3 regions of the Levilactobacillus zymae genome follow, and region 3 is predicted to be linked to each of the others. Evidence: predicted binding sites of a transcription regulator. Region 3 holds the regulator's gene; each other region holds the start of a gene.
The links. The regulator NrdR, encoded in region 3, represses ribonucleotide reductase genes. The targets are predictions, from matches to a motif close to ACACNATATATNGTGT.
Positions count from the first base shown of each region.

Region 1: the regulator NrdR is predicted to act here: its motif matches at 3,216-3,231, upstream of nrdD (anaerobic ribonucleoside-triphosphate reductase).
Region 2: the regulator NrdR is predicted to act here: its motif matches at 5,094-5,109, upstream of pnuC (nicotinamide riboside transporter PnuC).

Region 1 is NZ_JAVLAS010000001.1:211,777-221,716, forward strand. It holds gene RI501_RS00845 (nucleoside 2-deoxyribosyltransferase) at 1-5, opposite strand, end outside; gene RI501_RS00850 (NUDIX hydrolase) at 186-638, shown strand; gene RI501_RS00855 (GNAT family N-acetyltransferase) at 724-1,245, opposite strand; gene RI501_RS00860 (GNAT family N-acetyltransferase) at 1,388-1,921, shown strand; gene RI501_RS00865 (EAL domain-containing protein) at 2,281-2,946, shown strand; gene nrdD (anaerobic ribonucleoside-triphosphate reductase) at 3,298-5,517, shown strand; gene nrdG (anaerobic ribonucleoside-triphosphate reductase activating protein) at 5,450-6,031, shown strand; gene RI501_RS00880 (hypothetical protein) at 6,329-6,754, shown strand; gene RI501_RS00885 (peptide ABC transporter substrate-binding protein) at 7,251-8,894, shown strand; gene RI501_RS00890 (ATP-binding protein) at 9,013-9,940, opposite strand, start outside.
Region 2 is NZ_JAVLAS010000001.1:614,806-624,745, forward strand. It holds gene RI501_RS02720 (ABC transporter ATP-binding protein) at 1-533, shown strand, start outside; partial or broken gene RI501_RS02725 (FAD-binding oxidoreductase) at 744-2,138, shown strand; partial or broken gene RI501_RS13800 (alpha-glucosidase) at 2,516-4,153, shown strand; gene RI501_RS02740 (MarR family winged helix-turn-helix transcriptional regulator) at 4,375-4,845, shown strand; gene pnuC (nicotinamide riboside transporter PnuC) at 5,179-5,934, shown strand; gene RI501_RS02750 (magnesium transporter CorA family protein) at 6,034-6,951, shown strand; gene RI501_RS02755 (MarR family winged helix-turn-helix transcriptional regulator) at 7,096-7,509, shown strand; gene RI501_RS02760 (DHA2 family efflux MFS transporter permease subunit) at 7,529-8,944, shown strand; gene RI501_RS02765 (hypothetical protein) at 9,141-9,563, shown strand; gene RI501_RS02770 (AraC family transcriptional regulator) at 9,611-9,940, opposite strand, start outside.
Region 3 is NZ_JAVLAS010000001.1:1,839,458-1,849,397, forward strand. It holds gene yqeH (ribosome biogenesis GTPase YqeH) at 1-614, opposite strand, end outside; gene RI501_RS08610 (YqeG family HAD IIIA-type phosphatase) at 595-1,137, opposite strand; gene rplT (50S ribosomal protein L20) at 1,328-1,687, opposite strand; gene rpmI (50S ribosomal protein L35) at 1,762-1,956, opposite strand; gene infC (translation initiation factor IF-3) at 2,011-2,514, opposite strand; gene thrS (threonine--tRNA ligase) at 2,869-4,860, opposite strand; gene dnaI (primosomal protein DnaI) at 5,204-6,130, opposite strand; gene RI501_RS08640 (replication initiation and membrane attachment family protein) at 6,130-7,503, opposite strand; gene nrdR (transcriptional regulator NrdR) at 7,507-8,013, opposite strand; gene coaE (dephospho-CoA kinase) at 8,048-8,647, opposite strand; gene mutM (bifunctional DNA-formamidopyrimidine glycosylase/DNA-(apurinic or apyrimidinic site) lyase) at 8,640-9,500, opposite strand; gene polA (DNA polymerase I) at 9,520-9,940, opposite strand, start outside.

The DNA of each region.
Region 1 (9,940 bases), 1.6 Mb from region 3:
GTCATGGCTCCACACTCCTTTTCTCGTTAGGTCGAGTGTACCGAACCAGTGCCCACGTGACTAGCCCCAGATAACCGGCATTGACCGTTGACGATGGCTAAACCGCACCACCGTGAGATGACTTGGTTTTCCCCTGACTTTCGCGTAAACTGAAGCTAATTCAGACAGAAAGCGAAGGGACGTTCATGGCAAATTACATTCAAGAAATTCGTGCGTTGGTGGGCCACAAACCGATCATCCTTAACGCCGCGGGAGGCGTCCTCCTCAACGATCAGCAACAGGTCCTGTTAAACCTGCGGACCGACACCCATAATTGGAGTTTACCTGGCGGGTACTTAGAATACGGCGAGACTTACGCCCAGGCCATGGTGCGCGAATATAAGGAAGATAGCGGCATCGACGTAAAAATCGTTAAGTCGCTCGGGGTCTTTGACCAAGGGGAGACCCGCTACCCTAACGGCGACGTCACCCAGGTGATTTGCCAGCTTTACCTGGTTGCGCCCATCGGCGGCCACACGCTCGAGCACGCCACCGACGAAACGTTGGACCTGAAATACTTCGACTTCGATCAATTGCCACCCCTGTTAAACGACCAGACGGCGGAAATGCTGGCCGCCGCGCAACAACAGCTGCGCTAAGTTCCGTCAGTTAACTACGCCTCACCAAAAGCGGTAGCGAAACACCCCACCCGGGAAATTTCGCTACCGCTTGGTGTCCTTCAGGTCATGTGGCCGATTCTTCATCCTGCGCCGTTGCTACGGGACGTTGAAACCCTAGCACCCTAGTTGGGAAGGTCTGCCGTTCCGCCACGTACTCCCCTGCCTGGACCAGCTGAGCGCCCTGGCGAGTATAGAAACGTAGCGCCGAATGGTTGCTGGCTAGGCAATCGGCGGTCCAGCCCGACCAATCGGCCACCCGGGCTTGCCACAAACGGTACCCCACACCCCGTTGCTGGCGTGCCGGATCGACGTACAGGCCGTAGACTTCCTGTGGATACGTGTCATTTATGGCTGGGTGGCTGCGCTGCGGTCCCCCAGCAATAAAGCCCAGAATCACCTGATTGTCTTCGGCAACCAGGACCCCGTCTGTCTGGTAACGTTGCTGCCACAGCTTCTGTCGTTGGGCGTAACTATGTTGGGCCACCACCGTTTGGGGTAACTTACCAGCATAGGCGACCCGCCAACTGGTCACGTGAATTCGGGCAATCGCCGCAACGTCTTGAGCCGTTGCTTCTCGAATCTCCATCTAGGTTCCCACCTTTCTTAGTCGTGCCCAGTGTACCTTCTTCGTCCGCCCAGGAGAAGCTTTTAGCTCCAACTTTTCGTTCCGGTTCCCCGCGTTCGTGGTATTCTAGTAACCAAACTATTGATTTAGGGAGGTTTCACTTATGAGTCTAAAGTACATCAAACGCGCCACCCCAGCGAACTTACCGGCCATCATGGCCATCATCGACCACGCCAAGGCCATGCTCAAGGCCGACGGGAGTCCGCAGTGGCAGGACGGTTATCCGGACGAAACCACCCTCCGTCGCGACATCGCCGCCCAAAATTGCTGGGTGCTCATCGTCGACGATCAGGTCGCTGGGACGGCAACTACCATCGTGGCCGACGATCCGAACTACCGCGAAATCACCGGGGGCCACTGGGCCAATACGGTAGATCCCTACATGACCATTCACCGCATTGCGATTGGTCCCGCCTTTGCCGGTCAGCACCTCAGTTCGGTCTTTCTCTCGAACCTGGTCAGCCAGTATTACCAACAAGGCATCCGGAACTTCCGGATCGACACCCACGCGTTAAACCAACGGATGCAGGGATTAGCCACCAGCTTCGGCTACCAGCACCGCGGTAAAATCTACGTGGACGAACCGGCCGCCAATCACGAGGACAACGCGCGTCTCGCGTACGAACTGAACCTTTGAATTTAGGTCAATGCACCACCAGGTCTGGGACTAAACGCCCGGACTTTTTTGGTCTCACCAAATAGCTGGTGCCGCAACGTGCGCCCCCCAATGTTTGATTGCGTTTAAACTCATCAGGAAAAATAAAGATGCATAACTGTATATCCCTTTCCATGATAACTTTTTCAATCCACGTATAAATCGTTTTCATCAATCGCAATTATCGGCTTTTCGCTTAAAAAAACGTTTTCTCCCCGAAACAGCGTTACACATTAGCCAGATTGGCCAGCCAATATTTTAATTGTTTGATTGATTATGCGGTATAATGGTCGCAAATATTTATACCTTAAAAGTTTATAGAAAAGGGGACCTTAATGTATATGTATCGTTTTTTTGTCCAACCCCAAGTGAATGCGATGACGCAAAAGCTGATGGGTTACGAGCTTCTATTGCGGTCGTATTGTCATGATTATTGGGAAACACCGACCAATTTTGACGCTATCCCGATGGAACAACAAGTCTCACTCTCCTATCAAGAAATCGTCAACATCTTTCGGGATCACCGGGACAATCCAACGATTTCATTCAACCTCAACCGTAAACAATTTACCGATAAGTTGACGATTGGTAACCTGATCCATCTCACCAAGTCCGTCAAGGGACTCAACCTGGTCATTGAACTAACCGAAGCCCCCACACTCGAGGAACTTCAAAAGTACGTGGCCATTTACCGTGCATTTGGGATCAAACTCAGTCTCGACGATGTCGGTACCGATAATCCCTGGGGCCAACGAACTCAGGAAATCATGCCGTTTATGGACACCATCAAGTTTGCCATGCAGAACTTCCGGCTACAACACCGGCAAGACGAACTGCTGGATAGCTTAAAGACCTGGCGCAAGATTGCCGATCTCTACCAGCTAGACTTTATTCTGGAAGGCATCGAAGATAAGCAAGACGGAATCTTAGCCCAAGAATATAACGCACAGATGGCCCAAGGCTACTACTACAGTAAACCGATTCCCTACAACGCAGAATTAGCATAACTTAAACTCCCTGATGACCCAGTTGGTATCAGAGAGTTTATTTTTTTGCGCAAAAATAATCTGGGGGTGGTAGTGGTTTGGTCAATGTCGCATTTCCCTGGTTTGAAAATCATCGGCTGGTTTAACCACTCCCGTGAATTTCCGGAACGGTCTTGGCGGGGCTTACCCCGGCACTTTTTTCGACCCTGAAAACGAATTAGCCGGAGATGACCCCTTAACCATTCTTGGGGCTCTGTGACAAACCCGATAGGCAAAGAATCAAAAATGAGCTACCATATATAGTATTAGCTACCGCCGGTCACACAAATCGTTGTGTGACGACGGCTATTTTGACAGAAAAGTGGGGATTGCATGCAGACGACTTCAACGGATGTTTTAGACCAATTACGAGGACTGCCGGTCATCAAACGCGGCGGCACCCAGACCAAATTCCATCCCTATAAATTAAATTTCGTGCTTTCACAACTAGCACTCGACGCCGATCAGCAACACGCTGTCAAGCAGGCCCTGGTGGACCATTACCAGACGGCCAAACGAATCGACACACGCGACCTCCGCGCGACGTTACTGCTGGTTTTTGAGCAGCTCAACCTGGCACCAGCAGCCAAACGTTACCAGGACGTCTTCACCACCCAAAAACGCCGGTTTGCCGAAGCCACTAACGTTCAGGCACGGATCGAAAAACTCTTCAACCGCGACGATAGCGTGGTTCACGAAAATGCGAATAAGGACAGCAACGTGTTCAACACCCAACGTGACTTGGAAGCCGGGGCGGCTAACCGGGCGTTGGGCCTACAGATGCTCCCCGACCTGGTGGCTAAGGCCCACCTGCGTGGCGACATCCACTGGCACGACCTGGACTATTCCCCGGTCACGCCGGAAACCAACTGTTGTCTGATCGACTTCGACGGCATGTTTGCCAACGGTTATAAGATTGGGAACGCCGAGGTCGAAACGCCTAACTCGATTCAGACCGCCACGGCGCAGATGTCGCAGATCATCGCCAACGTGGCCTCCCTGCAATACGGCGGTTGCTCGGCCAACCGGGTCGACCAACTCTTGGCTCCCTACGCCGAAAAGAACTACCGCAAGCACCTCGCCGATGCCGAGAAGTGGGTGGCCGCCGAGAAACGGGACGACTACGCGCGTAGCAAGACCAAGAAGGACATCTACGACGCCATGCAGGCGCTGGAATACGAAATCAATACCTTGTACTCCTCCCAGGGTCAAACGCCGTTCACCACGGTTAATTTTGGTCTGGGGACCAGCTGGATCGAACGGGCCATCCAACGATCAATTTTAGAGATCCGCATCAAGGGACTGGGCCGCGAACACCGCACGGCCATCTTCCCCAAGCTGATTTTCACCCTGAAACGCGGGCTGAACCTAGCACCCGGCGACCCCAACTACGATATCAAGGCCCTGGCCATCGAATGTTCGACCAAGCGGATGTACCCCGACCTGTTGATGTACGACAAGATCAAGGAACTCACCGGCAGCTTCAAGACGCCGATGGGGTGTCGGTCCTTTCTGCAAGGTTGGCGCGACGAGAATGGCCAAGAAGTTAACTCCGGGCGGATGAACTTAGGCGTGGTCACGGTCAACCTGCCGCGAATTGCGTTAGCCGCGCACGGCGATCAACGTCTCTTCTGGGAAATCTTCGAAGAACGCATGGCTACCTGTCACCAAGCCCTAGCTTACCGCATCGAACGGACCAAGCAGGCCCGCCCGGAAAACGCCCCACTACTGTACATGTACGGTGCCTTTGGCAAGCGGCTGCAGGCCGGCGACTCGGTCGACGAGCTCTTTAAGAACCAGCGGGCCACCATCTCACTGGGCTATATCGGCATCTACGAGGTCTGCACCACCTTCTTCGGGCCGAATTGGGAGAACAATCCCGACGCGCGGGCCTTTGGTGAAAAGGTGGTCCGGGCCATGCGCGAAAAGTGCAACGCCTGGGCGCAGGCCAGCGGTTACCACTACAGCCTCTATTCGACGCCGGCCGAATCGTTGACCGACACCTTCTGCCGCGACGACATCGCCACATTTGGCCGCATCGCCGACATCACGGACAAGGAATACTACACCAATAGTTTCCACTACGACGTCCGCAAGCACCCCACGCCATTTGATAAGCTGGGCCTAGAAGAGGTCTATCCCCAGTACGCTTCCGGGGGCTTCATTCACTATTGCGAATACCCGAACCTGCGTCAAAACCCCAAAGCCCTCGAAGCCGTGTGGGACTGGGCTTACGACCACGTGGGTTACTTAGGAACCAACACGGCGATCGACCAATGCTTCAAGTGTGGGTTCAAGGGTGAATTCACGGCCACGGCCCGCGGCTTCGTCTGCCCGCAATGTGGCAACCACGATCCCAAGTTCTGTGACGTGGTCAAGCGGACCTGCGGCTACCTGGGCAACCCCCAACAACGGCCGATGGTTCACGGACGGCACGTGGAAATCGCGTCCCGTCGCAAAAATATGTCTCCGGAGATGATTAAACATGCCGCAACCTACGAAAAAGCCAAACAATCCGATGCCCAAAGAATGGTTAGCCGCGAACTTAAGTGAGCAATACGTCGCGGATTACAAGGCCTTTAACTTCGTAGATGGTGAAGGCGTCCGCTGCAGTCTCTACCTCAGCGGCTGCCCCTTCCATTGTCCGGGCTGTTACAACGTGGCGGCGCAAAACTTCCACTACGGTCAACCCTACTCGCAAGACCTGGAAGACCAGATCATTGAAGACCTCAGCCAGGATTACGTCCAGGGCTTAACCTTACTGGGCGGTGAACCCTTCCTCAACACCCAGGTCGCCATTCGCATCTGCGAACGCGTCCGCCAAGAATTCGGCCACACCAAGGATATCTGGTCCTGGTCGGGGTACTACTGGGACGAACTGTTAAAGGATTCTGACGACAAATTAAAGCTCCTGTCGCTAATCGACATCCTGGTCGACGGGCGTTTTCTGGAAACTGAGAAAGATCTCAGTCTGCAATTCCGAGGCAGCTCCAACCAACGCATCATCAACGTCCCCCAGTCGTTACAGACCGGCGACGTGGTGTTGTGGGATAAATTAGTGCATTAATCCTGCTTACTCGCACGTATCCAGTTTATAAACATTAACGTCTAAATGGCCATTATTCCAAGTTTAGGAATAATGGCCATTTTTGCTTTAACCGCAACCAGTTATTTTCGAAAGTAATTGTTGAGATTCCATTCACCAGATGTGTAATCAATCATGTGTTTAGTAGATGGATTGACTTATTAATCACAACCAACTATGCTTAACCTGCGTTTTACGGGATTATCCGGTCTGGCTAACCGTGTCGTCCCACCTGGTTTGTATTGTCGCCGTCCAGCTACTCAATGAAGGAGTGTCCTCATGTCTCAATCTCATATCTTGCTAGTTATCGCCAGTGCCCTATTGGTGGCTCCCGCGTTTCCCGTGACTACCGCTAATGCTGCCACGACCCATAAAGGGATGCCCAAGGCCCTATTGGGAAAGTTCAAACGGCATACCAAGTTCCAAACCATTAAGGGTAAAACCTACGAATATGCCCGCCTTTATTGGGGCAAGAAGCACGGTTTTGCTAGCGGCTCAACCTATGCCGATACATACTACAGCCATGTTAGATACTACAAATCATTAGGTCACAAAACCTATAAATTATATTACAACGAACCCATCACCGGTAAACACCAAACGATCTACGTTCGCCGTTTCAATGCTAATAAAGTGGGGGTTAAAGGCCACTGTGCACGGTCATTATTATACTTACAACAGTCGCAAACCCGTCCTCAACTATAATTATAACTGGATTGGGTAGTTTAATTATTAATTAACCCACCCAGCACCCCATCGCTAATATTAATTAGTGTTTTTTAATAAATATCTTCATCCATTACTTCTATGTATAGCCCTGCTTTTAGCAGTTATCTCTTTAAAAAATTAGAATTTTCTGGTTGACAAGTCCCGTTCCTCAGGCTATTGTTAGAGTCACATTAGAAAAACAGATAACTAAAGCAACGCCAGGAAGAGTAGTCGTTTCCGCTAAGCAAAGAGACCACCGGTAGCTGAGAAGGTGGCTTACAACTTAACGACGAAGATGAGCCTGGCTGGCAGAATGCGCGGTGCAAGCCGCCATTTCGACTTGTGGCCCGTTAACGCCACCGACTTTTGGCAACAGAAGTTACGGAGATGTTGAATGTGAGTTCAACGTGAAATTAGGTGGTACCGCGAGTAATCGTCCTTATGTAATCAAACATAAGGACGATTTTTTAGTTTTCTAGAGGAGATGGCGTTCATGCAACATAAGGGAATTTATTTAGGATTATCCACACTCGCACTACTCACGCTGGCTGGTTGTGGGGCCAAGTCCAGCAGCAACGGTGGCAACGCCAAGTACGCCGCTAAACAGGAATTGAATTGGACCGTTAGCTCCGAATTAGCCGCTAACGACATCCCCAAGGCCACCGATACCCTGAGTTTCACGGTCTTACAGAACACCCAAGAAGGGCTGTACCGCTTGAACAAATCTGGGACCCCCAAGAACGCGTTAGCCACCAGTACCAAGGTCACTAACGGCGGCAAGACCTACACCTTCAACCTGCGCAAGAACGCCAAGTGGTCCAACGGCCAACCCGTTACGGCCAAGGACTTCGTCTATTCCTGGCAACGCACGTTAGCGCCGAAGACCGCTTCGCAAGACGCTTTTTACCTCTATCAGGTCAAGAATGCCGAAGCCGTCAACAAGGGCAAGAAACCGTTGAGTTCACTAGGCATCAAAGCCGATGGCAACTACAAGCTGACCGTCAACCTGACCAAGCCCGTGTCCTACTTCAAGAAGTTATTGGCCTGGCCGCTCTTCTACCCGGTCAACCAAAAGGCCGTCGCCAAGTACGGCAAGGCTTACGGAACCACGGCCGACAAGACGGTCTACAACGGCCCCTTCCGTCTGACCAAGTGGAACGGGACCAGCAAGTCCTGGACGTTGGCGAAGAACCCCACCTACTGGGATAAAGCCGCGGTTCACCTGACCAAGATCAACGAACAGGTCACCGAAAGCACTACGACCAGCTACAACCTTTTCAACTCGAAGAAAACCGACGAGACGTTACTTAACGGCCAACAGGTCAAGAACAACAAGAACAACGAAAACTTCGTTAAGCGCCTGCCAACCGGGTCGCAACGCCTGGACTTGAACGAAAAGAAGGTCAAGGCCTTCAAGAACGTCAACGTTCGTAAAGCCTTCTCTGCGGCCATCGACCGAAACCAACTGGTTAAGGACGTGTTACAAGATGGTTCCGTAGCCTCCAAGGGCTTCGTCCCCGCCGGCATGGGCAATAACCCCAAGACCGGGGAAGCCTTCAACCAAGAGGCCAGCGTGAATTCTGCCGTCTCCTACAACCTCAAAAAGGCCAAGCAACTCTTAGCCAAGGGCTACAAGGAATCCGGCACCAAGTCGATCAACGCCACGTTGTCCGTGTCCGACACCGACTCCAGTAAACAAGTCGCCGAATTTGTCCAAAGCGCCCTGGAAAAGTTACCGGGCGTCAAGATCAGCATCAAGACGGTACCATTCGTCCAGCTGATCACCCAGCAAAATAACGGCAACTACGAGTTGACCTTTAGTGGTTGGCAATCCGTGTTCGCCGACCCGATCAACTTCCTGGACGTCTTCGAAAGTAACTCCAGCTACAACACCACGGGCTGGAAGAACAGCCAGTACGACCAGTTATTGGACCAAGCCGAAAACCAAGACGGGAACCAACCAAGCAAGCGGTGGACCAAGTTAGTCGCCGCCGAAAAGGTCTTGATGAACGACCAAGGCACGATTCCGCTGTACCAACAAGCCCAATCACAACTGTTGCGGAAGAACGTCAAGAACGTGATTTACAACCCCGCTGGTGTGCCTTATGACTTCAAACTGACTTACATTGCTAAATAACAAATAGACACGACCCAAAAACGACCTGCAGATTCTTTTGCAGATCGTTTTTTACTAGTAATTAAGTGATAGTCTCAGCTCAAGAAGTAAATATTAAACATTACTCTGTCTACCATTACTAGTTTTCAAGTACGTTAACTCCCCAAAATGGTATGTATTTAATAAATTTTCTTCCAGCGCTAGGATCATACGGTTTAATCAGCTTAGCATCTACTGCATTACTAATTGCTTTAGATATAGCAGAGCTATCATTTGAAGTTAATCGAAACCGCTCACGTAAAGACGAATTATTAATTTGCTGATCGGCCACATATTTTAAACAAGCATGCCAATAAATAGACTGATTCTTCTCTGTAGCAGACATTTCATTAAATTTCTTTTTTTCACGTAGAGTGACTACCGTTGATTCTGCTGATTGAGCTTTTATATTCATTGCAGGCAGGTCATTTTCTTCCAATGCATTAACGACCTTATCAATCCCAGTTCCTCGTGATTCTACAATGTGTAACCGTCCTAATAAATTTGCTAATTCATCATTTCTAGATTTAGGTTTGAAATCTAAAAACCGTCGTGGATCAATTAACGGTGTACCTGGATTTGAAATTTCAACTCGAGAATCAAATATTTCTACAAAAGGACGACTTCCTGTTATCGTAAAATCCTGATGAACTAGCGCATTTGCAACTAATTCCCTAATAGCAATTTGTGGAAACATGGGAATATCCTTTCGCGACCCCATCGAATAATCTTCAGTATATGGTAAATGTATCATAATAGATTTAATGAGATTATCAAAACTTACCGCGATCCCCATAACGCCAATTTTATCAAAAATAGCATTACTTAGAGGTTGATTACCGGCATATCGTGTAATTCTGATTGTACGTGCCTGCAGTTTAGGAAAACGTTTCATATTCTTAGCTAAGGTATATGCACCTAAGTTAGTAATATTAAACCTCATTCCATTTTGGACAATAATACCATCGTCAACAAGACAATTGATAATTAAACTTTGATTACCTTTCTCTAGGTTTAATTGGCTGGTG
Region 2 (9,940 bases), 1.2 Mb from region 3:
CCACCTTCCTGTCACTGATTGCCGGTCTCGACCGCCCCAAGGACGGCGAAATCTTTTTGGGCGACCGGTCCCTAAAAAAGATTGGTTTGACCAATTATCGGCGCCATGATGTGGCCATCGTCTTTCAGGCCTACAACCTGTTCACCTACATGTCGCCGTTAGACAACTTGCTGACGGCCATGGCGATTACGAATGCCGAACACGCGGGGGACAAGGCCTACGCCGGTCAGATTCTGCGGGATTTGGGCATCGGCGAAGACCTGATTACCCGGAACGTCCAGCACCTCTCCGGGGGTCAGCAACAACGGGTAGCGATTGCCCGCACCATGGCGTGCGATGCCAAGTTGGTGGTGGCCGATGAACCCACCGGGAACCTGGACGAGGACAACACCAATGCGGTGATTGCCCAGTTCCAGAAGATTGCCCACGACCAACAAAAGTGCGTGATCATCGTGACCCACGAACCGGACGTGGCCGCGCAGTGTGACCATCAATACCGCTTGGAAAATAAACAGTTTACGCAGTTAGCCTAAGCTAACGTCAAAGTGACCCTGATTCCCGAAGTTGGAATCAGGGTCACTTTTGAGTTGCCCAGCTGGTCTTGGTCTGGTTCATGGGTAGAAAGCCTGTAACCGCAAGCTTTCAATTGGTCTGACCCAAAGATAAAAATGCTAGGTTTGGTTAAAATTTAGTTCTATAATAATCGCAAGTTTGAATCTATCCTAACGAAGAAGGTAAAGCTGATGACAGTTTTTAGTGCGTATTCGGATGATGACATCCTTGCTGATTTAACTGCGCGGGTCCAGGACGGGACCGTGACCACGGATCCGGCGATTTTGAAGAAACAATCCTTTAACCCCAACGCGTCCGGTGGGGAAAGCGGCCTGGCCCGAGCGTTCGTCGAGGTCCAAAGTGTGGCGGACATCCAGGGCGTTTTGGCCGTGGCCCGGAAATACCACATTCCGGTGGTGCCCTAAACGACCGCGACCAGTACCGTGGTGGGGTCCGACGGCATCGACGGGGCCATTATCCTATCGACCCGGCGGCTGAATCAGATCTTAGAAATCAGTAAGGAAGATTCCGTGGCCGTGGTGCAACCCGGCGTCGTGAACGGCGACCTCGACCAGGAAGCCCGGAAGCAGGGACTGTTCTACGCGCCGGATCCTGGGTCCAAGCTGTTTTCCTCCATCGGGGGCAACGTCGCAACCAACGCCGGTGGGATGAGCACCGTCCGTTACGGGGCCACCAAGGATAACGTGTTGGGGTTGAAGGCCGTTTTGGCGGACGGGCGGACCGTCACGTTAGGGGGCCGGACCCTGAAACAGGCCTTTGGGTACGATTTGACCCAGTTATTCGTGGGCTCCGAGGGCACGCTGGGCATCGTTTACGAAATTACGGTCAAATTAATGCCGATTCCGCTGGGAAAGTCGATCATGGGCCTGGCCTTCTTTGAGGACATGGCCGCGTTGGCTCAGGGTGTCACCGCCATTCGGATGTCCGGGGTCTACCCGACCATGTTGGAAGCCTTGGACGGCAACACCGTGATTGCGTTGGACCGCTACGAGAAGACCCACTACGCCGACAATAGCGGGGCCATGTTGATTTTCCGGTTAGACGGCAGTAGCGACGACAACGTCCAGGTTCTCGAAGACCTCTTGGCCAAGTACCACGGCCAACACGTCCAGGTGACCGCCGACGCCGCTGAACAGGCGCAGTTGGAACAACTGCGCCGCGACATGTTACCGGCCGTCTTTGCGGGTCAGAATCACTTGATGGAAGACATGGCCATGCCACTGTCCCAGTTGGCACCGATGATGGACTACATCCAGCAAGTGGGCCAAGACCTCGGTCTCAAAATCTACACCGCCGGGCACGCGGGCGACGGCAACGTGCACCCCAGTTTCGTGTGGCCGCAAGACCAACCCGAAGTCCCGACGGCCGTGCTGGAGGCCCTGCGACGCATTTTCCGGAAGACCCTGGAACTGGGCGGGACCATCTCCGGCGAACACGCCGTGGGGATGATGAAGAACCAGTGGAACAATCCCGAATTGGGGGACAACGTGGACTACCTGCAACACCAGATCAAGACCTTGTTTGACCCGATGAATTTGTTGAATCCCAAACGTAAAATTGATTAACCCATCTCGATTTATGTTGAAAGGGTATAGCGCTGGCTGACGAGAACTGGTTGGCTAGTGACTTTCCGTCAGAGATTAGAATGAGCGCTCGGTTTCCCGGCTTTTGCGGCGGACCGGGCGTTTTTGCTGGATAAGTTATAACGAAATATTCTATTAGTATAATATTAATTACAACGAGATTTCATAAAATCAAGCAAAACCCCTAGACGACGGGGTGGGGGGTGGCGTATCATCAACAAGCGAAGCGCGACCATAAAATTCGATAATCCAGCGGACAAACGCGGCGATAAAAGTTACAATTGAAAGCGAATGCAAACGATTCGATATTGTAAAAACAACCGGTTGCAAATCTAGCAGTCCACGAAAGGAAGATGGCCATGACCGATGCGCAGCAATGGTGGCGCCAAGCCGTAGGATATCAGATTTACCCACAAAGCTTTTTGGATAGTGATCAAGACGGGATGGGGGACCTCTCGGGAATTCAAGCTAAGATCGCCTATCTGCAGGCCTTGGGGGTTGATTTCGTCTGGTTAGCATCCTTTTATCCGTTCGGGCACGTGGACAGTGGCTACGATGTGACCAACTACTGTGGGATTGACCCGCAGTTCGGAACCTTAGCTGACTTTGATGCCTTAGTGGCGGCCCTGCACGCCGCCGGAATCAAGGTGGTCATCGATCTGGCGTTGAACCATACCTCGGATCAACACCCGTGGTTTCAAGCAGCGCGACAAAGCCGGACTAATCCGTACCACGATTACTATATTTGGCAACCCAGCGACGGACAGACGCCGCCGAACAATTGGCAGTCCGTGTTCGGTGAGTCGGCTTGGCAGGCCAATCCGGCGACGCACGAGGCCTACCTGCACTCGTTTGCTCCGGCCCAACCGGACTTGAATTGGGAAAATCCGCGGGTGCAACACGAGATGGCAACCATCATTCAGTGGTGGGCGGATCGCCAAGTGGACGGGTTTCGGCTGGACGGGGTCACCCACCTCAAGAAGCGCGCCGATTTTGCCGACGTGGCGAACCCACGCACGGGGTACTACCAGGACTTGGCGGGCGTGACCCCGTATCTGGCGGCGCTCCGACCGGTACTGACCGCTAATCAGCTGCTCACGATTGGGGAGGCCGGTGGGGTCGATATGACAACGGCTAAACAATGGTTGGACCCCCAGACCGGTTTTTTCGATCTGTTGTTGGAATTTGACCACGTTCACTTTTGGGAGATGGCCGAACCGAAGCTGCCGGTCGCCGCATTACGCGCCAACCTGACCAAGTGGCAGGTTGCCTTAGAGGGACACGGTTGGAGTGCCTTATTTATTGAAAATCACGACTTGCCGCGAGCCGTGTCCTATTACGGGGACGCGGTCGACTATCCCCGCCGTTCGGCTCAGGCCTTGGGGATGTGGTAGTTGATGAAGGGGACGCCGTTTATCTATCAGGGGCAAGAGCTCGGACTGACTAATGCCGAATTCACCAAGATTGACCAGTACCGCGACCTGGATAGCTGCAATTACTACCAACGGCAACGTGCTGCGGGAGTGCCGGCAGCCACGGTGCTGCAACAATTAGCAGCCAAGAGTCGGGATAATGCCCGGACGCCGCTGCCATGGACCGGCAAAGCGTACGGTGGCTTCTCCACCGTAAAGCCGTGGATCGATATGGGCCCGGACGTCACGCACCGGAACGTGGCGCGCGAAAGCCACGATCCGCTCTCGGTGCTAACCTTTTATCAACAGTTGATTCGAGTGAAAAAGTCCGTACCGGCCTTGCAAACGGGGCGTTACGAACTCATTGATACGTACGATGATCAATTGTATGTTTACCGGCGAACATACAATGGTGACAATTGGTTGGTCATGGTCAACATGAGTAGTCAAATTGCGACGACTCAGGAATTTGATTTGACCACCAGTGAACTTATTTTAACCAACTTGTTAGTTGATTCAGATTCGGATGCCCAACAAATTCAACCTTGGGAAGCCCGACTGTATCACCTTCGCCAGCTGGGATAAGCAAGACGAGCTTAACATCTGACTAAAATCTCGTGGCCTTGAAAAGGTTTACGATATCACTTTTATACGGAATTTAAGAGTATAGCCCTTGCTTTTTACCTAAATGTTCTTTATTATCAATTGTATAGATAATTTTATGGGGTTGTGAATTATTTAATCATTAGTCGGCCATGTTCATCTTTGGACCCCTGACCGATAAGCGGAGATAAGGATCTGATACAATGGCAGAGAGTAAGACTGTACATGCAGAAAGTTTTTTTGAAGCTTACATGGCTTTAAAGCGTGAGCTAGAAAAGTCGGCGACGCGGTTCCAACGAATAACGGGGATTTCGGTGGACCAATTCGCAATACTACACCAAATTCTGGCGCAACCGGGTAAGCTGACGTCCGCCACGGTGGCGGACAGTCGGGGGATTTCCCGGGCGGCCGTTTCGCGAGGGATCTCTCAATTGATTCGGCGCGGGTACGTGGTACAAAGTTATGAATCAACCGACCGGCGGGTTCGCCCGTTATCGTTAACGGCCAGTGGCGAACAATTGGAAATTGATTGTTATAAGGTGTTGCAATCGTCCACCAAGCTGATGAGTTCCGTTGCGTTGGATGATAGTGGCAGTCCGTTGACCATGGGTGAATTGACCCAAATGCTAGCTGCGGTGACGGCTAGGGGAACGGCTGACGCTAAACAAGAATAGCTTTCGATAAGTAAAATGTTATATATCCATCACTAGTCTTCCTTATGGAAGGCTATTTTTTTAGCAGCAGATTACCCCACATTATCAATTGTGTGAGGAAAGCCAAATTAACGTCAGGCTGTTTCACAGCGGTGACCTGGCAGATGATATCGCTTTCTTATCCCCAATCAGGCATGAAACAATTTAACCAACGGTCTGGTCAGCGACGATTTTCATGCTATAATCGTAATCGTTGCCCAAAAAGCAACACACAATATATTGTGCTTATTTTAAAAAACAATCCGGATAAAACACCACATGTGGCGAATTAAACGATGAGGGAGCGTTTTTCGCATGCAACATTATTTTCAGTTTTTGGCCCACCAATTAAAGGGTTGGCCCCAACAGAACTATTACTTATTTTTCTTTAGCCTGGGTTGTCAGGTCATGACGCTGGTCGGCCAAGCCATCACGCCGCTCACCATCCTGACCTTTATCGGCACCACCTTGGGTGTCCTGTGCGTCTTGGCCATTAACGCGGCTAAGTCCGTCAACGGGGTCCTGGGGGTGCTGTCAGCAATTTGCTTTATCATTACCGGCTACGCAGCGAAAAACTATCTCAGCATCTTCGAACAACTGGCCTACGTGGCCACGTTGGACATTCCCGTGTTGATCAGTGCCAACTGGAACGTCAACATGGCCGCCAAGATTCGGCGCTTTACCGGGCGTAGCTGGGTAATTGCCCTGACGTCGACGGTGGTCATTTACTTGGTCTCCGGTTGGGGAATCGGGACCTTTACCGACGACCCGCGGCCCTGGATCGATGCCATCAGTTTTGCCATTAGCCTGACCGCTGGGGTGATTTGCTTCTTGCGGTTCAACAACCAGTATATCTGGTGGTTAGCCTCGGGGTTGGCCCAGATGGTTCTGTGGTTTATTTCCTTCCGGCAGGGGTCGGCCACGCTGGCGATGTTCATCAATAGTTCCATCTATCTGGTTAACGACATCTTGGCCTTCACGATTTCGCCGTGGTACAACGAGAAGGAACGTCACCGCGTCATGGCCCAGGAAACGGCTTACGTGGGACAATTGGCACACGAGACTCATTAAGTTTGACGGAAAGTGGTGCGGGTTTAGCGACCGGCATCACTTTTTTACAGGACGCGTGGTACACTAAACTTATATTTAGCAAAGATGGAGGACGCGCATATGATTGTCGAACGCAAATTGGGAACGGACGACCAAAGCCTGGTCTGGGTCGAAACGTTGGTGGAACAGGATGCCGATCGGCAACAGCTCCAGCAGGCTTACGGGTTGACCGACGAGATTTTGACCTACGTCACCGATGAAAATGAGCGCTCCCACTATGACCGCGACGAGTACCTCAACACCCAGCTGTTCGTCCTCCACGTCCCCGTGGTGATTGACGAAGTGGCCCAGCGGTCGATCACCCGACCGATTACGTTGTTACTAAAGGGGAACCGGGTCTTCACCATTACAACCAAGCGAACGCAGTGGGTCAATGAACTCCTTGAGCAGAAGCTGCAACGGGAGACCATTATGGATACCAACCAGTTCGTGCTGATTAGCTTCTTTATCCTCTTTGACCAGTTCATCGATCCGATTCGCCGGATCAATGCGGAACAGAATCGGTTGGACCGGCAATTGAATCAATCGCCCGACAACAAGGATTTAATCGCGCTATCCAACCTGCAACAAAGCCTGGCCTACTTCGTCAGCGCTACACGCAACAACACCATGATGGTGATTAATCTCGACAACACGCCGTTTGGCAAACAGCTTTCGGATAAGAACCGCGAACTGCTGATGGATGCCGTGATCGAAGCTCGGCAGACCTCCGAAATGACGGCTACCGAGGCCGACGTTGTGGATCGCATCTCCAGTACGTTCAACAATGTTTTGAACAATAACCTAAACGACACCATGAAGTTCTTAACGATTTGGTCGTTGGTGCTAACCATCCCCACGATTGTGACCGGGTTTTACGGCATGAACGTGAAGCTGCCCATCGCCAACAGCCCCATCTCGTGGATCTTCACCATCGCGATTACCGTGGGGTTCATGGTGGGAATTGCCCAGTACCTGCGCCACCGGCACTTCTGGTAAAAATACAGGTCTATACCTTAATTTCTTTAAAATTGTTGGTGAATTCACCAGCAATTTTTTTATGGGCTGCGGCAATAATTCTCGTTGTATTTTCAGAAAATTGCGTTATAATTGTTAGCTGACTAACAAAAAGGAGATGAAACCATGACACCACGGTTAGGCGGATTGTTACGTGACGCCACCAATCAGATGAATCTGGAACTGAACAACTTCGCTCGCCCGTACGGGTTGACCGGCATGCAGATGTCGGTGATTGATTACCTAGCGCGGCGGGGGGCGACCACAACTTACCAGGTCGACGTCGAACGTGAATTTGAGATTCAACGGTCGACGGCGTCCTTATTGGTTCGGCGGATGGTTGACCGTGAACTGGTTACGCGGGTGGTCGCGGCCAGCGATAGTCGTAAGCGGCAACTCGAACTCACCACGAAGGGCCGCGAACTGGTCCCCGTGATTACGACTCACTTACAGCAGCAGGACGCCAAGATGGTCGCCGGTCTTTCAAGCGAGGCGGCGGCTGGATTTCGGCAGGCTCTGCAAAATATTAAACATTGGTAATTTAGAAAGGACGTCTTTCATGGCAACTCGTCGAACAAAATCTGATCGCATCGAACCGCGGGTCATTGGCGCGGTGCTCGCGACCGGGCTCATGTCCTTGAGCGGCGTTATCGTGGAAACGGCGATGAACATCACCTTCCCCACGCTGATGCAACAATTTCACATCACCACCGGCACAGTTCAGTGGATGACCACACTCTATCTTTTGATTGTGGCTTGCATCGTGCCCATTTCGTCTTATCTCAAACGTCGTTTCCCGCTGAAACGGCTGTTTATCACGGCCAATCTCTTGTTCATCGCCGGTATCGTCATTGACGGATTAGCGCCGAATTTTCCCCTTCTGCTTACCGGTCGGGCCATTCAAGGGTTCGGTACCGGGATTGCGCTGCCGTTAATGTTCAACATCATCTTAGAGCAGGTTCCGCTAAGTCGCCTGGGGCTGATGACTGGGATTGGGACGCTGGTGACCGCAATTGGTCCGGCAATCGGCCCGACCTATGGCGGTATCCTAGTGACCGCACTGAATTGGCGCTATATCTTCTGGATCTTGGTGCCCTTCCTGGTCGCATCGTTTTTCGTGGGCGTTAAGACCATTCGTCAGGTCACGCCAACCCGACCGGAGCCCTTTGATTGGCCGAGTATGTTGAGCATCATGGTGACCTTTGGCGGCCTGATTTACGGATTTAGTGCCGTCAGCAGCCACGCTTGGTTGAGCTTGCCCGTGACGGGGTCATTGGTGTTAGGGCTCGTGGGTCTGGCCTATTTCAGCCACCGGTCCTTGCATCTGGATACGCCGTTGATTCACCTCCAAGCCTTACAAAATAAGGCCTTTAGTGGACATTTGCTGGCCTTTTTCTTACTTCAGATTGCGTCGCTGGGGCTATCGTTTATTCTGCCGAACTACCTTCAATTGGTCGATCAGAAGACCGCCTTTATCGCGGGGCTGATGGTCTTACCCGGTTCCGCAGTGGGCGCCTGTTTTGCCCCCATCGGTGGTCAGATTTTGGACCATTTCGGGGCTAAGCGTCCTATTCTATTGGGGCTCGCTTTAGCCGTCTTATCGTTACTGGGGATGACTTTATTGGCTCAGCACCTCAGCGCTTGGCTGATCCTCAGTCTGTACGTGATTTACATGGTGGGGATCGGCTTGGGCTTCGGGAACCTGATGACCAGTGGCCTGCAACACCTCACCGGCGATTTAAAGGCCGATGGGAACGCATTGATGAATTCGTTGCAACAATTCTCCGGTGCTGTGGGTACGGCGCTGGTTTCCGCCATCATCGCGGCCAGCCAAGCCGTAGCCGGATCGACGACCGCCCTCAAAACGGCGAGTGGTTCCCAAACGGCGTTGGCAGTATTAGTGGTCACCAGTGCGGTGGCTTGGCTCACCATGGTCTGGTCGCTGGGCCAAACGGGAACCTTTAGGAAAAAATAATCTGGCCATTGAGGTTAAATTTGGTAATGGTTTTCATTGGGATACTAGTCGCAAAGAAACCCGTTACAGCCTAATAGGTTAGTACTGCCGGTGTCTTAACCATAGGAGAGTCGGTGGTGTTCAGGAAGGGATTTCACGTGATAAACTTACACTTAATTTAGCGGGAGTCTTTCCCGAATAAAGCGAGGTGATCACGATGAAATTTGACTGGCGTTATGCGTTTCATGCCTTTTGGCTTTATCTAACGTTCATGATTTTGTTTAGCACGGCCTACTACTTTAACCAGGGTCATTCCTTACGAATGGCTGTGGGGACCATCGTGGCCCTCTTGGTTGTGGACGGATTGTTCACGCGGAACTATCCGTACTTTAACCGGGTAAACCGCCAGGGTGCACTGGCACTCATCGACCTTGCCTTCTTCGCCTTACTGGTGTTGTTGGCGATGAACTTTAATCCGGATTGGCCCCAAGCCATCTGGAATGCCATGAGTTTCTTCTTGGCCGGCATGGGTGGCACCGTTGATGGGTGCGTGGCCCACAAGACCAGAATCTTACCTTACCAGACCCGCCGTGACTTGATTCGTAAGGCGGAGATCCAGGGTAAGCCCATCGAGCGGTAGAGGACCGAATTTGACTTGTCTCTAATGATTTGAAGAAGCGGCAATCGTTAGCGGTTGCCGCTTTTGCTATGGGGTCGTAAATAGTCCGCCGTGGACTGATTGCGGTGGATGGTCCGGCGAAAGGTACTGGGCGTCATGCCGGACCATCGTTTGAATTGCTTACTGAAGTTGGCCTGGCTACTAAAGTGAGTTTGGCGAGCGACGTCGTTAATCGAGTTAGCCCCGATGGCGAGTAGGGTTTTAGCCTGGCTGAAGCGGTGCGTCTGGGTATAGTGACGCGGTGTAATGCCATAGATCCGCTTGAAGACGCGGTGGCCGTAGGTGGAACTGATGTTGAGTCGGGCGCAGACCTGCAGGAAGGTTGGGGGTTGTTCGCC
Region 3 (9,940 bases):
TTCACGCCGGTGTTCTGTCGGATAATTTGATTAATTAACGTGGACTTCCCCACGTTGGTAACGCCGACCACGTAAACATCACGATCGCCACGGTACTTGTCAATCTTTTGTAGCAGATCGTCGACCGATTGATTGGTCTTAGCACTCAGCAGGGTCACATCGATGGGCCGCAAGCCCGCCTCGTTGGCGCGTTGACGTAACCAATCCTGCAGCTTACTTCGTTTGAGTGAGCTGGGCATCAAGTCTTCCTTGTTGCCGACTAACAAGACTGGGTTTTCCCCCACGAACCGGTGTAGCCCCGGAATCAGACTTCCATTAAAGTCAAAAATATCCACGACATAAACAATCAGGGCGTTCGCGTCCTGAATCTGAGTCAGTAGTTGTAAGAAATCGTCGTCGGTCAGGCCAACGGGAACAATTTCGTTGTAGTGCCGCAGCCGAAAACAGCGTTGACAATACACTTCTTGCGTCTCCGTCGCTAGGCCCTTGTCTAACGCCGATTGGGGCGTGTAACCCGGTGCCGTTTTGTCCGTCGTTTGGAGCACGGCACCACAGCCAATACACCGTAAGGGTTCCCCGTCAACCAGTACGGGGTCAATGTGCTTTGCGTTCATTCAAATCCTCCTGCCAAGTTAATTCTGGGTAAACGTGACGTAACCGCCACATAACAAATTTTTCGAGTAGCCGGTTCCCCTTGGTAATCCACGCGTCCGACTTTAAAATAGGCTTCACCAAGACGCTGCGAACGCCACTGCGATTTGCCGCCCAAACATCGGTCATCAGCTGATCGCCGACCATGATCACCTCATCGCGGCGAAAATGCCACCGCCGTAGTGCCCGGTTCAGTCCCCACGGAAAGGGTTTTAACGCCCGGTGAATATAGGGCAGCTGAAACGGGGCCACGGCCCGATCGACCCGTTGCCGACTATTGTTAGACACCACAATCACCCGGATCCCCGCTAACTCTAATAAATTTAGCCAATGACGAAGCTCGGGGGTCCCGTCCGGATTGTTCCACGCGATTAACGTGTTATCCAAATCCGTTAGAACCGCCCGCACCCCCTGGGCCCGTAAGTCTTTAGGGGTCAAATCATAAATGTTGGTAACCATCCACGTGGGTTTTAATCCAGCAACCATGCGGGTGACTCCTCCCTTCGTCCCAATAATATCTAGCACTATATTATACGCAATCTCAGCGTAATTTACCACTCCGACCCCTTCACTGGACCCGGCGTGATTCACCACCCCTCCCGTGCTTAAGGGGTGGTCTCTCTTAATAAAAAAGACTTCGCTGATCGCCAGCGAAGTCTTTTTCTCATTAACTGAATTAAGCAGCCAATGCGTCCTTAGCTTGGTCAGCTAAGGCCTTGAAAGCAGCAGCATCGTTCACTGCTAAGTCGGCTAACATCTTCCGGTTAACGTCAATGTTGGCTAACTTCAAACCGTGCATCAACTTGCTGTAGCTCAGACCGTTGATCCGGGCTGCGGCGTTGATCCGGGCAATCCAAAGCTTACGGAAGTTACGCTTCGTAGCTTTCCGGTCACGGAAGGAGTATTGGTAACCCTTCCGAACTTGGTCCTTGGCAACCTTGAATAAACGGTGCTTAGAGCCCCGGTAACCCTTGGCTAACTTTAAAACTTTCTTACGACGTGCGCGTGTAACAGTACCGCCTTTAACTCGTGGCATAATCTTTTCCTCCTAAATCAATTCAAACATTATGGCGACGATTAACTCGTCAACCCGAAATTTTAACGACCGAATTACTTTTGTAATAAACTCCGGTAAGTCTTGAGAGTCGTTTGGTCCATCATCCGGGTCCCACGAAGGTTCCGGCGTTGCTTCTTGGTCTTACCGTGGAAACGGTGAGACGTGTAAGCGTTGGCACTCTTGATACCGCCCTTAGCAGTTACTTTAAAACGCTTGGCTGCAGCACGGTTAGTCTTCATCTTTGGCATAGTACGAAATATCCTCCTTGTGTCGGTAATCGCAAATGATTACCGCATCAATCCTTACTTTTTCTCAGCGATGGGCGCCAGCATCAAGAACATGCTCCGACCGTCCATCTTAGGCCGTTGTTCCACCGTGGCGACGTCAGAAGTTTCCTGCGCCATCCGGTTTAACACTTCACGACCAATGTCTTTATGGGTGATTGCCCGGCCCTTAAACCGAATCGACACCCGAACCTTTTCACCCTTCGTCAAGAACTTCTTAGCGTTCTTCAACTTAAAGTTAAAGTCATTGGTATCGATGGTCGGGCTCAGCCGAACTTCCTTAACGCTAACCACTTTTTGTTTCTTACGCGCTTCACGTTGCTTCTTTTGCAACTCAAAACGGTATTTTCCGTAGTCCATAACTTTGGCTACTGGTGGCTTGGCTTTCGGTGCAACCAAAACTAAATCGAGGTTGGCGTCTTCGGCAATCTGCAATGCATCTCGCTTGGACTTGATTCCTAATTGGTCACCGTTGTCGGCAATCAACCGAACTTCGCGTGCGCGAATTCCCTCGTTGACAATCGTGTCGTTTGCTATGGTAATCCACCTCCAAAATAATCTTGAGAATCACATGAGACAAAAAATGCGGGAACCTTTGATGAAAATCAAACGGCTCCCGCAAGAAATTCCAGTCTAAATGACGGAATTAACGTGCATATCCAGCCCAGCAACATGGGGTCACTAGGCGAGAAGCGGTAGCCTCTGCTTAATTTCTCAACTCAACCATCATATCAGGATCGATTGAGCTTGTCAACCACCTTTTAGCGGTTAATTGCGACTACAGCTTTAATGGTTCCGGTAGATCACCGTTTAGCCTGGCAGAGAAACGGTCATCACAACAACCCTTAAATCGCACTTTTTAGTCCAGCTTTTGTGTTACTTATCTTGATCCAGCTTCTTTTCAACCTTGCTTTCTTCGCCCTTCGCGTCGCCTTCACGACTGTAAGAAGCGATGTCGGCCAAGATTTCCTTCATGAAGGCGTCACTGCTCATTGAAACGGCCTCGTCTTCACCGTACTTCCGCACGGAGACACTGTTGTTGGCCATTTCTTGTTCCCCAACAACCAAGGTGTACGGAATCTTGTGCGTCTGGGCATCCCGGATCAGGTAGCCCATCTTTTCGCCCCGCTTGTCGACGTTAACCCGGATGTCGGCCGCCTTCATTGCAGCAGCTAACTTATCGGCGTAAGCGCCGTGCTTTTCTTCGGAAACGGGGATGATCGTCACTTGCTTAGGTGCCAACCAGGTTGGGAAGGCTCCCTTGTAGATTTCGGTCAGGTAAGCGGTGAACCGTTCCATCGTGGAAACCAGCCCACGGTGAATCATGACTGGCCGGTGTTCTTCACCATCGGCCCCAACGTAGTGTAAGTCAAAGCGTTCTGGCAACATGAAGTCCAATTGAATGGTGGATAACGTTTCTTCGTTCCCCATGGCCGTCTTGGTTTGCACGTCCAACTTTGGACCGTAAAAGGCTGCTTCCCCTTCGGCTTCGACGTAATCCAAGCCCAGGTCATCCATGGCACCCTTCAACATGTGTTGTGCCTTGTTCCACATTTCGTCATCGTCGAAGTACTTTTCGGTGTTCTTCGGGTCACGGTAACTCAAGCGGAAGGTGTAATCGTTGATGTCGAAGTCCGCGTAGACTTGAACCATCAACTTCAAGATGCGCTTGAATTCGTCTTGGATTTGGTCTGGCGCCACGAAGGTGTGTCCATCGTTTAACGTCATTTCCCGAACCCGTTGTAACCCACTCAGGGCACCGGACTTTTCGTAACGGTGCATCATCCCAAGTTCAGCGATCCGTAATGGCAATTCCCGGTAAGAACGGATGTGGTGGTTGTAAATCTGAATGTGGCTTGGGCAGTTCATTGGCCGCAATTCCAGCATTTCGCCATCACCCATGTCCATTGGTGGGAACATGTCTTCACGGTAGTGAGCCCAGTGACCAGATTGCTTGTAAAGGTCCAGGTTAGCTAGCACTGGGGTGTACACGTGTTGGTAGCCGTTAGCGACTTCCTTGTCGATGATGTAACGTTCGATGGTCCGCCGAATCGTGGCCCCGTTTGGCATCCAGTAAGGTAAGCCGGCCCCGACCTTAGGATCAACGAAGAACAAGTCCAATTGGTTCCCGATGACCCGGTGATCCCGTTCGCGAGCTTCTTGCCGCTTAGCTAAGTCGTCCTTTAAGTCGCCATCCTTGAAGAAGACGGTCCCGTAAATCCGTTGGAGCATTGGGTTTGAGGACTTGCCTTGCCAGTAAGCGCCGGCAACGGACAATAGCTTAAAGTGCTTAACGTCGCCGGTGTTGGCGAGTTGGGCCCCATCGCTTAAGACTTGGTAATCCCCAATCTGTAAGAACGGTACTTGGTCGCCAGCAACCGCCTTGATCAACTCGGTGCTGAACGGATCATCCTTGGCTTGGGCCAAAGCATCGTCCTTGCTTAAGGAGATCCGCTTGATGTCTAACTTATCCTTGGCTAATTTTTCAATGACCACGGCCAGTGCGTCCAGTTCGTCGGCACTAACTTGTTGGTCGTCCTTGTCGGTATCCACGTAGAAGCCGTCTTCTTCGGCACTAGCAGCCCCCAAACGGATTCCTGGGAAGTCCTTCTTTAACGCAATCCGGAGCAAGGCTGCGGCGGTGTTGCGTAACACCCCTAAGCCCGCGGCGTCGCTCTTCGTCACAATTTCGATGTCGCCGTCGCCCTTCAGTGGGGTCAGGTAGTCGACCAAGTCACCGTTATACTTAGCGGCAACGGCCTTCTTTGCTAAACTAATTGAAATGGACTTGGCAACGTCTTGCGGCGTCGTCCCTTCGGCGAAGGCTTGTACCTTGCCGTCGGGGAACTTGATAGAAATATCTGCCATAATATCTGATCTCCCTCTTCTGTATTTGAGTAGCTACGCAAAAAGTCCCCAGCATCCAATTAAGGACACTGGGGACGTCAATAACGTGGTTCCACCCGATCTTCTTCACGGAGACTGCGCCCCCGTGAACTCTAGTCGTCGATAACGGAACGGACCGGCCGAAAATTTCCTTTCGACTGCTACAAGAGCGGTAATCCTAGCGGGCGTTTAAGGGAACTTCCAATCAAGGTTCCCTCTTCCTGGAAACGTCACCGCTAAAATCGTATCTCTTGTCTAAGCATTTGTTGCCTCAACGTCTATTAAACACTCGCGGCTACCCCTTGTCAAGGATAAGTCGTCATTTTTATTGTGGCCGGCGATTTGCTCCCACCATGACGATTTCTCGCGCTAAGAACCGAATCCGTTGCATCAATCGTTGGGCCTTCAGGGGTTCGTCATCCCCGCGCGTGGAGATTCGTAAGTGTTCGTTTTCCAACTGGGCCATGGAGAAATTCGAACTGAAAAACGTCGGCAACTCCTCCTGCATCCGGTACTCTAAGATCACGCCCAGCACGTCATCGCGGACCCACGCGGACATGGCGTCGGCCCCGATATCGTCGATCATCAGGATGGGCGCTTTTTTAATTGCATCCAGTTTGTCACCGACCCCGTTTTTGGAGATGGCGTTTTTCATTTCGACCGCAAAGCTCGGAAAGTGAACCAGCGTACTGGAAAACCCATCGGCGGCCAATTGGTTGGCAACCGCCGCTAGTAAGTAAGTTTTCCCGACGCCAAAACTCCCCGACAGGTACAGGGCCTGGTGGCGATGGTGGGGACTGTTCTCGTAATTATCGATAAACTCCGTCGCTGCCATTAAGGCTTCCATACGGTTGTTATCGTTATCGAAATTATCCAGCTCCGCATTACGGATATCTTTCGGCATCGCAATGGCCCGCACACGGCGTTGTAACTGCTGCTGCGCCTGTTTTTCCATGGTTGCTGCCGTCGGGACGTAGGCGACGTCGAGCAGATGGTTGGCAACAATCAACCGGGGTTCGTACCCCGTGGCAAAGGTCTGACCACCCTGCCGCACTTTATCGCGTTCCGTGACAAACTCGTAGATTTTTGAAGCCGAACGGACCAAAACGTCCTCCGCAAGGTCGGCCTGGTTAGCCTGAATAAAAGCCGTGACCTCCGGATCGGCAAACGCCTGGTCCATCAACTGCCGGTAATTACGATTCAAATGGCGCTTACTCATCATGTCTTGCATCGTTTTGCTGATATCTTCCATCAGGATTCCTCCTTTCCTTCACGCCGCTGTTTAAACCGGGCAATCCGGTCGGCGAGTTCTTGCTTCTGTTGGGCCGTATACTGGGCTGGTTTGCCCGTCGGTACCGGATTGTCCTTCGTCGGTTTTTTCGCCCAATCCGGCAACGTTTCCTTAACCGTCGGGGTCCCGCGCCGACTGCCCGTCCGGCGGGATTTAGGCTGTTGCGCCGCCCTCTGTCGGTCACGGATCTTGTCAATGGCCTGCGTGGGCGTCTGAATTCCCGCCTTACTCCAATCGTTTGCGATGGTATCCAAAAGATTCTTATTCAGCGTAGCCCGGTCCTCGTCGACCAACACGTGGTAAATCATCAGGTTAAGTACGCTGGTGGGAAATAATTGTCGACTCACTAGGTCCCGCACGATGCGCTGCTCGCCATCGGTAATAAAGCCCCCGGTCTGCTTCTTAATCGCTTGTAAAAAATTGACGGGGGGTGTGGCCGTGGCTACCTGAATCAACGCCTGCTGGGCGGACGTCGTGGTGGTCGCGGCTGCCGGCGGTGTCACAGCCGCCTTAACGGTTTGCCCACGGTGAGCTTGTCCAAACTGCTGGGCAATTAAGCGTTTGAATTGTTCCGCGTCAAATTGGTTGGTCGCCAGATTAGTCGCTTCTCCAATAAACCGTGCCATGGTGGGTTCATCGATCCCGTAAGTGGCGTGTTCCGTTAAAAATAACGCTCGGTGAGTCTGTAAGGCCCGCGTATCCACGTACGAATGTTCGAGAATTTGGCCCAGCAATTGCCAATCAAAGTCCGTGGCCACGTCCCCCAGTTGTGGGGTCGCGGGTGTGGCCTGAAAGTGTTGGCGACTACTCGTCACCGCAGCGGGTAGCTGTTTGAGCTCTCCCCCCACTACCTGAAACACGTCCAAAAAGGTCTTGGTGATATCTTGACCGGAAGTTGGCGCACTGGCTAGGGTGTTTTGGGTCACCAACTCCCGGTAAAAGTCCTCCCCCACGGCGTCTAAGAGTTGCACGCTTAACAAATCGTCGTTAAAAAAGGCCGTCGGTAACAACGGGGCGTGCAGCGTATAGGTAAACGTGGTGAGCTCATCTACCCGGTCGACCGTGGTGGTCAGTAAGCCCGTGGCCTCCAAGCGAATTCGAGCATCATAAAAGTGCGCCAAGTCCACGCCCAACGTCGCTAACAAGACCGCGTGGCGGTGGAGGTGCTCCCGTTGGGGTAACCAAAAGAGACCGCTAAACGCTCCAGCGGCCAGCGGTCCAATCACGGGTTGATACAGCTGACTTAACGTCTGCCAGCTTTGTTCCGTTAGGCGATCGGCTAAGCGAACCACGAAGCCCGTTTTGGGACTTAATTGGTGCCAAGAATCCTCCATTGCCTACTTCGCCTCACTTTGCCCCTTTTGGTGATGATTTTGATCTGCTTTCAGTTTGTCCTTATCCAAAATATCCTTCAATTCGTTGAAGAACACCCCGGTATCCTTGAATTGCCGGTAAACACTAGCAAACCGGATATAGGCGATTTCATCCACGTCGACCAGCCGGTTCATGACGTACTCGCCAATCACCTGACTTGAAATCTCGTTAACGCCTAGTGCTCTAATCTTGTTTTCCACTTCGTCGACGATGGCGGTCATGGCGTCCATGCCCACCGGTCGTTTTTCAGCCGAACGGATAATGCCCCGTAGGATCTTTTCGCGGTTAAACTCTTCGCGCGTCCCGTTTTTCTTAATCACAAGTAACGGGGTAACTTCCACGCGTTCGAACGTCGTGAACCGAAAGCCGCAGCTCTCGCACTCCCGACGGCGACGAATCACCCGGCCGTCGTCGGTGGGACGACTATCTACGACCCGGGAGCCATTGTGATGACAGTGCGGACACTGCATAATTGGTCACCTCATTTTACTTTAAGTGTACTGGTTAAAATTTATTCGCGTCAAGCCATTTTACCACTTGTTGGTGCGTTTGGGTAATGTCCCCGCGATTATCAATCACCGTGTCCGCCGCCGCCACCTTCCGGGCAAGCGGCCATTGCCGGTCAATGCGGGCTTGCGCTTCGGCCGCCGACAACCCATTACGGGCCATCAGGCGTTGCTTTTGTTGCGCGGGCGTGGCCACGACCACCATGATTTGATCGACCCAGTCTTGCAGATACCCCACCTCAAATAGGGTCGGCGCGTCGACCACCACTAACGGGGCTTCGCGCCGACGGTACTCGGCCAGTTGACGGCGAATCTCGGCTTGGATCCGCGGCGTGGTGATCGCCGTAAGCCGGGCTAACTGGGCCGGATCGCTAAAGACCAACCGGCCCAACTTGTGCCGATCTAACGTCCCATCGGCCTGGAGATAGTCGTCGCCAAAGGCCGCTGCAATCTCTTCTAGCCCCAACGTCCCGGGGGCTTCCACGTCGCGAGCAATCAGGTCCGCATCGATAATGGGAATGCCGGCTTGTTTCAGCCAGGCACTCACAGTCGACTTTCCGGTGGCAATCCCACCGGTCAATCCCCAGACTCTAGTCATCGTCAAACATCCCCTCGGCCGATGGTGGTAAGGGCTGGCAGTGCGGGCAATAGTGCGTCCCTCGCTGGGCAACCTTGATTTTCACGATTTCGGTGCCACACCGATCGCAGGGTTCGCCCTCCCGACCATAGACGTGCAGATCGTTTTGGAACTGTCCGGCTTCCCCGAAAGCCGTCGAGAAGGAGTGCACGGTGGTACCGTGCCCGGCAATGGCCTTCTTGATTTCGGCGATGATGGCCTGTCGCAACGTTTCCAGTTGGTCGGTCGTGACCGTGTCCACCGGGGTCAGCGGATTAATCTTGGCTAACCAGAGCACTTCATCGGCGTAGATGTTGCCCAACCCCGCAATGCGCGACTGGTCCAACAAGAACGGCTTGATGATCTTATGCGACTTGCCGAAGATCTTTTGCATGTAGGCTAACGTCAAGGTATCGGCCGTGGGCTCGGGGCCCATCTTGGCTAACGACGGCAGCGCTTCGGCCTCCGTGCCGGTCTTGACTAACCGCATCCGGCCGAATTTGCGGGTGTCCGTGTAGCGCAGCTCCCGCTGGTCGGTCAGGTGAAAGATCACGTGGGTGTGCTTGGTCACGGGACTACCCTCGGGTTGGACGTCGTACTTGCCCTCCATCCGTAGGTGCGACACCATGGTCAACTCACCGCTGAACCGAAACAGCAGGTACTTGCCCCGCCGGTCAATTTTTTCAATTTGGCGACCGATCAGCTCGGCCGTAAAAACTTCCGGCTCGGGCGTGACCATCTTGGGGTAAAGAACCTCGACGTGGTCAATGGTGGCGCCAGCGACCAACTGGGTCAGCCCGCGCCGAACCGTTTCAACTTCTGGTAATTCTGGCATACGTTTTCCTTCTTTCCGCCTACTTCACGTCGTACCAGGTCGGCCCATAGTGGCTGTCGACCTTCAACGGAATCTCCAGTTGCACGGCCGAATCCATGATCTTCGGAACCAGCTTTTCCAGCGTCGCCATTTCCTCGGCAGGGGCCTCGAAGATCAGTTCATCGTGGACCTGTAAGAGCATCGTGGCCTGAAGATCCTTGATGGCGTCTTCCATTCGGATCATCGCAATTTTGATGATGTCCGCGGCACTCCCCTGGATGGGGGTGTTCATGGCCGTCCGTTCGGCAAAGGAACGTTGGTTAAAGTTCCGGGAATTGATATCCGGCAAATACCGCCGCCGGTGCGCGATGGTCTCAACGTAGCCTTGTTCGTGCGCCAGCTGGACCATCCGTTCTGTATAGGCCTTGACGCCCGGATATTCCTCGAAGTAGGTGTCAATA